One region of the Stenotrophomonas muris genome, then DNA from elsewhere that is predicted to be linked to it. Evidence: predicted binding sites of a transcription regulator. Region 1 holds the regulator's gene; the other holds the start of a gene.
What was found. The regulator FliA, encoded in region 1, starts transcription of late flagellar genes. The targets are predictions, from matches to a motif close to TAAAGTTTNNCNNNCNNNGGCCGATAA.
Positions count from the first base shown of each region.

Region 2: a site for FliA is predicted at 1,738-1,764, ahead of ACUVWL_RS11210 (methyl-accepting chemotaxis protein). Genes of this name have one in related genera too.

Region 1 covers NZ_CP199879.1:1,595,935-1,601,262, forward strand. Annotated here, with positions in the region: gene flhA (flagellar biosynthesis protein FlhA) at 1-746, shown strand, start outside; gene flhF (flagellar biosynthesis protein FlhF) at 892-2,508, shown strand; gene ACUVWL_RS07265 (MinD/ParA family ATP-binding protein) at 2,495-3,382, shown strand; gene ACUVWL_RS07270 (RNA polymerase sigma factor FliA) at 3,379-4,125, shown strand; gene cheY (chemotaxis response regulator CheY) at 4,183-4,575, shown strand; gene ACUVWL_RS07280 (protein phosphatase CheZ) at 4,575-5,180, shown strand; gene ACUVWL_RS07285 (chemotaxis protein CheA) at 5,183-5,328, shown strand, end outside.
Region 2 covers NZ_CP199879.1:2,412,224-2,417,551, reverse strand. Annotated here, with positions in the region: gene mutS (DNA mismatch repair protein MutS) at 1-98, opposite strand, end outside; gene ACUVWL_RS11220 (barstar family protein) at 234-626, opposite strand; gene ACUVWL_RS11215 (zf-TFIIB domain-containing protein) at 1,012-1,233, shown strand; gene ACUVWL_RS11210 (methyl-accepting chemotaxis protein) at 1,796-4,018, shown strand; gene ACUVWL_RS11205 (glycine zipper 2TM domain-containing protein) at 4,185-4,553, shown strand; gene ACUVWL_RS11200 (ABC transporter permease) at 4,683-5,328, opposite strand, start outside.

The sequences.
Region 1 (5,328 bases):
GCGCGCTCGGCGCGCTGGAAGGCATCGCCGGCAAGGACCCCGCGTTCGGCCTGGACGCCACCTGGATCCAGCCGCACCAGCGCGCCCAGGCCGAAACGCTGGGCTACACCGTGGTCGATCCGGCCACCGTGGTCGCCACCCATCTGTCGCACCTGATCCGTGAGCACGCGCCGGAACTGCTCGGCCACGAAGAAGTGCAGCACCTGCTGGCCAACCTGGCCAAGAGCGCGCCCAAGCTCGTCGAAGATCTGACGCCGAAGGCGTTGCCGCTGTCGGCGGTGGTGCGCGTGCTGCAGAACCTGCTGGTCGAGCGCATTCCGATCCGCCAGCTGCGCAAGATCGCCGAGGCACTGGTCGAACATGCGCCCAGCAGCCAGGACCCGGCCGTGCTGACCGCCGCTGTTCGCACCGCACTGGGCCGCTTCATCGTGCAGGAGATCGCCGGAATGTCGGCGGAGCTGCCGGTATTCACCCTCAACCCGCAATTGGAACGTGTCTTGCAGGAGTCCACGCAGGGCAACGGCGCCGCGCTGGAACCCGGACTCGCTGAGCGACTGCACCAGAGCCTGGCCGAATGTGTCAGCAAGCAGGAAGCCCGCAACGAGCCCGCGGTCGTGCTGGTACCTGGCCCGGTGCGCGCCGCGCTGGCCCGCCTGGTCCGCCACAGCGTTCCGTCGCTGTCGGTCCTGGCCTACAGCGAGGTGCCGGAGGACAAGCGCCTGAAGCTGGTCGGAACGATCAGCTGACGCCGCCCTGCGATGCGCCAGAAAACAGACACCACTTTCGAACCAACGCAACAGACAGATACCAAGGGGAACCCGCACCGTGCAGACCACCGACCACCCGAGTTCTCCGACCGCCACCCCGCCGTCTTCGCCCCGTGACCACAGCATGAAAATCAAACGATTCGTCGCCGCCGACATGCGCTCGGCCATGAACCTGGTGCGCAAGGAACATGGTCCTGACGCCGTGATCCTGTCCAACCGCCGGATCGAGGAAGGCATCGAGATCGTCGCCGCCGCCAACTACGACGAGAGCGCCGTGCAGCGTGCACTGGAAGCCTCGCGCCGTGACGTCGCACCGCCGCCGGCACCCAAGCCGCGCACCGCCGCCGACGCGGTGATCGCCGCCGTCACCCGCCGCCGCAGCAGCACCCCGGCGCCGGAACCGGTCGCGGCCACCACCTCGGCAGTGGCCGCCCTCGCCCGCGCCGCCGTCGGTGCCACCGGCCGCACCCTGGACAGCGCCGACGAGATCGTGCCGACCCGGGGCAGCACCGGCTTCGCCGCCACCCTGGCCCGCGCCGCCGTCAACGAACCGGCACCGCCGGACCAGATCTTCGCCCCGTTCGCCGAGGCCATCGTTGCACCGGCCGCCACCGTGCCGGCCAACCGCGCGCGCTTCCAGATCGACCCGCCGCACGAGGCGCATCACGAAAGCGTGGCCCCGGCCGTGCTGCCGCCGCCGCTGCCGACCGCTGCCGTGATCGACGCGCAGCCCGGGATCGCCGCCAGCGAACCGGCAGCGGTCGAAGCCGCTATCGAGGCCAGCCCGGCCCCCATGCTGGCCCCGGCACCGACGCTGACCGTGGTTGCCCAGGACGACGCCGAGATCCGCCAGCTGCGCCAGGAAGTGGCCGGCATGCGCCAGGTGATCGAGCGCGAGATGAACCGCTTCACCGATGAGCGCCTGCGTGGCAGCCCGGTGCGCGCCACCGCGCTGGACCTGATGGACGAGTACGGTTTCGACGCCGGGCTGGCCCGCGACGTGGCCATGCAGATCCCGCTGGAAACCGAAGCCCATCGTGGCCGCGGCCTGATGCTGGGGCTGATCTCGCGCAAGCTGCCGATCGCCCCGGTCGACCCGCTGGAAGAAGGCGGCGTGATCGCGCTGGTCGGCCCGACCGGCGCCGGCAAGACCACCACCATCGCCAAGCTGGCCTCGCGCTTCGCCGAGAAGCACGCCCCGCGTGACGTCGCCCTGGTCACCACCGACACCACCCGCATCGGCGCCCGTGAACAGCTGTATGGCTACGGCCGCCAGCTCGGCATCGCCGTGCACGAGGCCAACAGCGGCACCGACCTGGACCAGCTGCTGGAACGCTTGAAGGACTACAAGCTGGTGCTGATCGATACCGCCGGCCTGGGCCCGCGCGACCGTGCCCTGGCCGCCCAGCTGCAGTGGCTGCGCGCCGCGCGCCAGGTGCGCACCCTGCTGGTGCTGCCGGCCAACACCAGCTTCGGCGACATGGACGAGGTGGTGCGCCGCTTCGGTGCGGCCAACCTGCAGGGCCTGGTGCTGAGCAAGCTGGACGAGACCGGCCGCTTCGGCAACGCCCTGTCGGTGGCCGTGGACCACGTCCTGCCGATCACCTGGGTGACCGATGGCCAGGACGTCCCGGAGGACCTGCACCGGGCCAGTGCAGCCAATCTTGTACTTCGCCTTGAAGATTTGCGCCGAGCGGCCGATATGCCCTGCAACCCGGAGTTGAACCATGCCGTCGCGTGAGTACGCCAAGCTGACCAAGACCTTCCCGCTGTCGGCCACCCGCAGCGAGCCGCTCGGCCCTGTGCGCACCATCGCGGTGACCGGCGGCAAGGGCGGCGTGGGCAAGACGAATGTGTCCGCCAACCTGGCGGTGGCGCTGGCCGGCATGGGCAAGCGCACGCTGCTGCTGGACGCCGACCTCGGCCTGGCCAACATCGACGTGATCCTGGGCTTGAACCCCACCTTTACGCTGGCCGACCTGGTGGCCGGCCGCTGCTCGCTGGACGACGTCATCGTCGAAGGCCCGAACGGCGTGCTGGTGGTCCCGGCCGCTTCCGGCCGCCGGCACATGGCCGAGCTGGCCCCGGCCGAGCATGTCGGCCTGGTCAACGTGTTCTCCGAACTGGAACGCGAGCTGGACATCATGGTGGTCGATACCGCCGCCGGCATCACCGACGGCGTGCTGACCTTCTGCCAGGCCGCGCAGGACACCGTGGTGGTGGTCTGTGACGAACCAGCCTCGATCACCGACGCCTACGCACTGATCAAGGTGCTGTCGCGCGAGCGCGGCGTGGACCGCATCCAGGTGGTGGCCAACATGGTGCGCGACCCGAACGAGGGCCGTGTGCTGTACGAGAAGCTGACCCGCGTCTGCGAGAAGTTCCTCGCCGATGTCTCGCTGAACTACCTGGGCTGCGTGCCGCAGGATGACTGGCTGCGCCTGTCGGTGCAGCGCCAGCAGCCGGTGGTGAAGGCCTATCCATCCAGCCCGTCGGCGCTGGCGATCACCGAGATCGCACGCCGCACCGCGCGCTGGCAGGCACCGACCGAACCGCGCGGTGGCGTCGAGTTCTTCCTCGAACGCATCCTCAAGCAGCGTGGGGTGGCCGCATGAAAGGCGCCGCCCACCAGTACAGGGAAGTCCAGCGCTCGGCGGCCAACGAGGTCATCGCCCAGCATTCGGACCTGGTGCGACGCATCGCCCACCACCTGGCCGCGCGCCTGCCGGCCAGCGTCGAAGTCGATGATCTGATCCAGGCCGGCATGATGGGCCTGATCGAAGCCTCGCGCAGCTACGACGCCGACCAGGGCGCCTCGTTCGAGACCTATGCCTCGATCCGCATCCGCGGCTCGATGATCGACGAGATCCGCCGTGGCGACTGGGTGCCGCGCTCGGTGCACCGCCGTGCCCGTGATGCCGCCGCCACCATCCGCCGCCTGGAACAGAGCACGGGCCGTGCCGCCAGCGCCACCGAAGTGGCCGCCGCGATGGAGATGCCGCTGCCCGAATACCTGCGCCTGATGGAAGACGCCGCACGTGGCCAGGTGCTGAGCCTGGAGTCGCGCATCGAAGACCAGGGCGAACTGGATACTGTCGCCCAGGGCGGCCCGACTCCACAACAGGTGCTGGAGCGCGGCGAGTTCGGCCGTGAGCTGGGCAAGGCCATCGGCCACCTGCCCGAGCGCGAACAGCTGGTGCTCTCGCTGTACTACGAGCAGGAGCTGAACCTGAAGGAGATCGGCGCGGTGCTCGGCGTGAGCGAGTCGCGGGTCTGCCAGATCCATGGCCAGGCCGTGCTGCGCCTGCGCGGCCGCCTGAAGATTTTCGAGGCCGTCGACGCCGGCCTGGAAGAATGAACATCCCCGAGGCGACTGCCCCCGGCCGCCCGGAATGAACAACAAAGGAACTCTGCTTTGAACAAGAACATGCGCATCCTCATCGTCGACGACTTCTCGACCATGCGTCGAATCGTCAAGAACCTGCTGGGCGATCTGGGCTTCACCAACACCGCCGAAGCCGAGGACGGGCATGCCGCGCTGTCGCTGCTGCAGAGCCAGCCCTTCGATTTCGTCGTCACCGACTGGAACATGCCGGTGATGACCGGCATCGAACTGCTCAAGGCGATCCGTGCCGACGCCAAGCTGAAGACCCTGCCGGTGCTGATGGTCACCGCCGAAGCCAAGCGCGAGCAGATCATCGAAGCGGCCCAGAACGGCGTGAACGGCTACATCATCAAGCCGTTCACCGCGCAGACGCTGGAAGAGAAGCTGGGCAAGATCTTCGAACGCCTGGCGGCCAGCGCCTGATGGATACCACGGTCGACAAGAACGCCCTCGCCCTGCGCCTGCAGGAAGCCCTGGATGCCCTGGAGTCCGGTGACGAAGCCGCCTGGCGGCAACGCATCGACGGACTGGTCGCGCTGCGCACGCAGCCGATGATGAGTGGCCTCTCGCGGCTGGCCCGCGAGCTGGGGCAGGCCCTGGGCGAACTGCCGACCGTGCCCAGCGAGGCCGGCGAACTGGACGATGCGTGCGCACGTCTGGACCACGTGGTGGCGATGACCGAACAGGCTACCCACCGCACCCTGGACCTGGCCGAGGAATGCCGCAGCCTGACCGAGCAGCTGCGCGCCGAAGGCCTGCAGCCAGGCCAGGACGTGCAGCTCGAGCGCATCCGCCACAACCTGACCGAGATCGCCCTGACCCAGAGCTACCAGGACCTGACCGGGCAGATCATCCGTCGCGTGGTCGGCATCGTCCGCCGCGTGCATGAAGGCTTCGGCGCGCTCGGCCTGCCGCCGGAACAGCATCGCACCGACCCGGAACTGGCCGGGCCGGCACTGAAGGGACTGGACCGCCACGCGGTCTCGCAGAACGACGCCGACGACCTGTTGTCGGATCTGGGGCTGTAAGCATGAGCGCGGTATCCGACGACATCACTGCCGATTTCATCATCGAGGCACAGGAAATCCTGGATCGCCTCGGCGAACAGCTGGTGTCGCTGGAGCAGGCACCGCAGGACACCGAACAGCTCAACGCGGTGTTCCGGGGCTACCACAC
Region 2 (5,328 bases), 820 kb from region 1:
CCCATGCGGAAGAACAGCAGCAGGTCCGGATACTCGGACTTGGCTGCGAAGAACTGCTTCATCAGCGGGGTGTGTTCGGCGGACTTTTCTTTGGACATGGGGCTCGTGAATCCGGGGCGTCCGTTCGCGCCGGAGGGCAGCGGCAACGGAGCGGGTACAGGGCCGTCCATGGTAACTGCTGGGGCACAGGGCTGCCGCCACCGGTGGCAGGCGGGTACCGCACAGCGACGAGGTCAGGCCGGGACCAGGGTGATCTGCCGGTGGCTGGCGAAGATATCCATCACGATCTCGAAGTAGGTTGGGCCCTCGCCCTGTTGCAGGGCGTCCAGCTGGCGCGCAATGGTCCGCGTGTTGAAGGTGCCCGGGGCTTCCAGCTTGGACTGCAGCCACTGGCATGTGGTAGTTCGTCCCAGTGCGGCGCGGCTGTGCTCGATATCACTCCAGATCACCGTGGCCCGCTCATGGCCGGCCAACACGCCATGGACGCCATGCAGCAGATCATCCAGGGCGTCCAGGCTTGGCCCGAGCTGCCAGTCCTCGCCGGCCATGAACACGCGGTTGATCTCCGCATACAGGCTGGGGATGTCGTGAATGGCACAGCCTTCGATCTGCAGGATGAGCGTCATATGTCGACTGTAGCGTTGTTCCCTGTGCGTTGGACATGGCTGAGCGCCGGATGCTTTGGGGACCCATGCTGGGGTTTGGCAAACTTCTTTGCTGAGTCAAGTGCTCGGCACTCCCGTCGTGGCGCGCGCCGGTTTGCAGGGAAGAAAACGACGTGACCCATCGCCAATAGCAGGGCCATCAGCTGGTAGAGAGTTCGCCCGAAGTCTTCTTCTTCATTGATTGGTGCCATCGGCAGCAGGACCCCCTCGGGCGCGTTCAACTTCCACTGTCAGTGATGACTGGCTGGGTGATGGAAATAGATTCTCCTCCTGTATCATCGGCAAGAAAGGTCTGGAAAATCGTTTCTGGGATGGTCAGTAACGTTGTATCTGCGTCTCCGGTGAGGTGGGGGGTAGTTTGATCTGTCCCCGTTGCGAGCAGGGTGAGGTGTTGAAAGCTCAAGTAAAGGAGCGCGGCGTTCAGATATTTGTCTGCGACGAGTGCGATGCCGTGTGGTTCTCCTTCGCTGCTATAGGGGTCCCTCCGTTCAGAGACCTTGAGCGGTATCTTGAGGAAATTTCCGTCGCCCCGTCCTGGGAGTCAATTTCCGTGGACAGGCATGAGTAGAAAGTACGCAGTTTCCATGCACTCCTCGATCGTATTGCCTCAGCGCAGCGCGTGGGTCCGTGCAGCATGGGGTGACCTTCCCGTCTCCTACTTCCAGAGCGACGAGAATCTCAATGACTGCGGTTTTATTGACTTGAAGGTCAATAAGTGGGAGATCAGTGGCAGTCGATTGTAATGGGGTCTGGACCCCTTCATCAGGGTTGAAATACTCAAGGGTCGGGGCCCTGCGATGGCAGATGCCAGATTGCAGCCCTGACGGTAGTCGCGAAGCAGCGCGTTGTTCCTCTGGACAGAAGGGTGCCGGGATCGATGGGCTTCATCCTCCCCCTCCGTGCATCAAGTGACGGTTTCCGCGGTCACGACTCGCGAGCGATGCGTGATGACTGCGATTGATGTGCTCGTGCATTGATATGCCCGGCAGGAATAACCACCTCCATTAAGTGTGTCCTTCACACCTGTCTGCACAGTTCCAGAGATTTGGATCGATACAATAATATCGACCCATAAAGTTTCCCCGCGCTGCGCCGCCATCGATCGTACGGCCATGATCAAGGGAATTGAGATGCTCGCCTTACGCAACCTCCGAGTGGGATCCCGGCTGGGTGCCGGGTTTGGATTGCTGCTGCTGTTCATCGTGGCCATCGTTGGCCTGGCGCTGTACGGAAATCACCTGAAGTCCGCCCAGTTCGAGAAAGTGGTGGACGTCAACATGGTGAAGATGCGGCTGTTGAACGACATGCTGGATACCAACAACGCGGTGTTGATGCACCGCCGCCTGATGGTGATCAAGCGCGGCGAGGATTTCGACAGGGATTATCAGAAGGCGCAGGAGCTGTCGCAGACCTACGACGGTATCTGGGCCAGGTACATCAGGATTCCGCGCGACGCGACCGGCGATACCCTGGTGGCGAAAATCGACGCGGCACGCAAGGCCACCGACGCCTCCACCCGGCATCTTCACGAGCGCATGAAGGCCGGGGATTTCGACGGCGCGGCCAAGGAACTGCTTGCCGAGCAGGGGCTGGCAACCGCGTGGAACGAAGCGATCTCGACCCTGCTGCGGCATCAGGAGACACTGACCGAGCGCAGCCGCGAGGAATACCGTTCAACCGAATCCTGGACCGGCACGCTGTCGATCGTGTTCGGCGTGTTGAGCCTGGTACTGGGCTCGCTGGCCGCGTGGGCCATCACCCGCAGCCTGACCCGCCCGCTGGAAGGCGCGGTGAAGCTGGCCGACGGCATCGCCAATGGGCGGCTGGACAACAGCATTGACGCCTCCGGCAACGATGAGGTCACGCAGCTGCTCAGGTCGATGCAGCGCATGCAGGCGCAGTTGCAGTCGGTGATGGCGGCGCAGGGCGAGTTGGCCCGCCAGCACGATGCCGGCAGCCTCAGCTATCGCATGGACGAGAGTGCCTTCCCTGGTGACTACGGGCGCATGGTGCACGAGACCAACGCGCTGGTCGGCTCACACGTGCAGGTACAGAACCGGCTGATCGAAGTGATGAAGCATTACGCCCGTGGCGACCTGTCGGTGGACATGGATCCGCTGCCGGGCGAGAAGGCGGCGATCACCCAGGCAATGGACGAGACCAAGACCAGCCTGTCGGCGATCAACAGCGAGATCCGCCGGCTGGCGACGGCCGCGGCGGCGGGCGACTTCAGCCTGCGCGGCGATGAAGATCGCTTCGCCTACGATTTCCGCGACATGGTGGCCGGGCTCAATCGCCTGATGCAGACCACCGACCAGAACCTGGTGCAGGTGTCGAGCCTGCTGCAGGCGATCTCGCGCGGTGACCTCACCGTACGCATGCAGGGCGACTTCCACGGCGTGTTCGCCCGCATGCGCGATGACTGCAATGCCACCGTCGATCAGCTCAAGCAGATCGTCGGGCGCATCCAGGCCAGCGCGTCCAGCATCAATCTGGCGGCAGGCGAAATCGCCTCGGGCAACACCGATCTGTCGCGGCGCACCGAGCAGCAGGCGGCGAACCTGGAAGAGACGGCGGCGTCGATGGAGGAACTGACCTCCACCGTGAAGCAGAACGCCGAGCACGCCCGCCAGGCCAACCAGCTCGCCATCGGTGCGCACGGTGTCGCCTCGCAGGGCGGCGAGGTGGTCGGCCAGGTGGTCACCACGATGTCGGCCATCGAGGCCTCGTCGAAGAAGATCGCCGAGATCATCTCGGTCATCGATGGCATTGCCTTCCAGACCAACATCCTGGCGTTGAACGCGGCGGTGGAAGCCGCGCGTGCCGGCGAGCAGGGCAGGGGCTTTGCGGTGGTGGCCAGTGAGGTGCGCACGCTGGCACAGCGCTCGGCCGGTGCGGCCAAGGAGATCAAGGGCCTGATCGAGGATTCGGTTGGGAAGGTCGCCGATGGATCGGCCCTGGTCCGACAGGCAGGCACCACGATGGGCGAGATCGTTGCTTCCGTGCGGCGCGTGACCGACATCATGGCCGATATCTCTGCTGCCTCGCAGGAGCAGAGCTCCGGCATCGAACAGGTGAACCAGGCGGTGGTGCAGATGGACGAGACCACGCAGCAGAATGCGGCACTGGTGGAAGAGGCCAGTGCTGCGGCGCGTTCCATGGAGGAGCAGGCGAACCTGCTGGCCGAGGCGGTTTCGGTGTTCCGCACCGGCGCGGCAACGGCGGCTGCAGCCGTGCGTCCGGCCCTGGCTGCGGTGGCCGCGAAGGCCACCCCGGTGCGCAGGGCGGCAACGCTGTCGCCGCGCATCGAGCCGACACTGGCGGCCAATGCCGGGGGGTGGGAAGAGTTCTAGCAGAGGGCAATGCCGGTAGGGAGACGGCGCCCATCACGCTGGCTGATCGTGATGGGTGCGGATTTTCTTCCTGAACGCGCAATGGCCGATGAGGCCGCGGACACGCGCATTTCACTTCCGGTTGCCAGCCGCGGGAGGACACTTGCGCCATACCGGAACCTAGGAGATGGCCATGAAGACCTCGACCCGATTGCTTGTGCTGGGCACCCTGCTGGCGGCTTCGTCGGTGGCCGGCGCGCAGACCTATGGTCCGCGCGATGAGGGACGCCGATTCAACGATGGCAGCCGCGTGGTCTGCAAGAACGTGGAAGTGCAGCGCAACTCGCGCGATCCGAACCGCATCGCCGGTACGGCCACTGGCGCGGTGATCGGCGGCCTGCTGGGCAACCAGGTGGGCGGCGGCAATGGCAAGAAGCTCGCTACCGTGGCCGGTGCTGTTGCCGGTGGTGCGGCGGGCCGCCAGATCCAGGGCAACAGCCAGCAGAAGAATGGCGACCGCGTGGTCGAGCGCCGCTGCGAACGCGTCTATCGCTGATCGATCGCCGACGGCCCCCGTTTTTCCCCTTCCACATCGCAGTACTCGAACGCCGGCCTCGCGCCGGCGTTCTTCATTGCAGGAAAAGGGGACGGAGGGGATTAAGTCGCAATCCCCCCAACCGGCCGCTTACGACTTAATCCCCTCCGTCCCCTTTTTTGCGAGGAGGCGCCAGGTGGCGAGGCTGCCGTAGAGCAGCAGCAGGACGGTGAGGGTGATCAGTTCGTGGCTGACTTCGGCCAGGCTGGCGTCCATCTGGTTCAGGCGCACCATCAGGTTGATGCCGGAGGTGGTCGGCAGCAGCTGCGCCAGCCAGACCAGCGGTTGTGGCGTCATCACCGAGGGCCACGACAGGTTGGCGAGGAAGAACAGCGGGATCGAGGTGGCGATGATGTACTGGAAGGCGCGTTCGCGGGTGCGGAAGAAGCTGCCGACGAACAGGCCGAAGGCCACCGTCGCCGCGATGAACAGCGTGCCACCCAGCAGCTGGCCCAGCGGGTTGCCTCCGCGTGGATAGTCCTGCACCCAGGCAGTGAACCCGGCATACCAGAACAGACCGAACAGGCCGATCAGGCCGAAGCCCAGTGCCATGCCGGCCAGGGTCGGCAGGTCGAAGCGCAGGCGCCGGCCGAGCGCGAGGCGGCGGCCGCCGAGCAGGACGCCGATGCCCATCAGCAGCGTCTGGTGCACGATCAGCTCGGCCACGCCGGGAACGATGGCGCTGCCATAGCCTTCCTGCGTGTTGTACAGGGGGCGCTGCACAAGCGTGACCGGT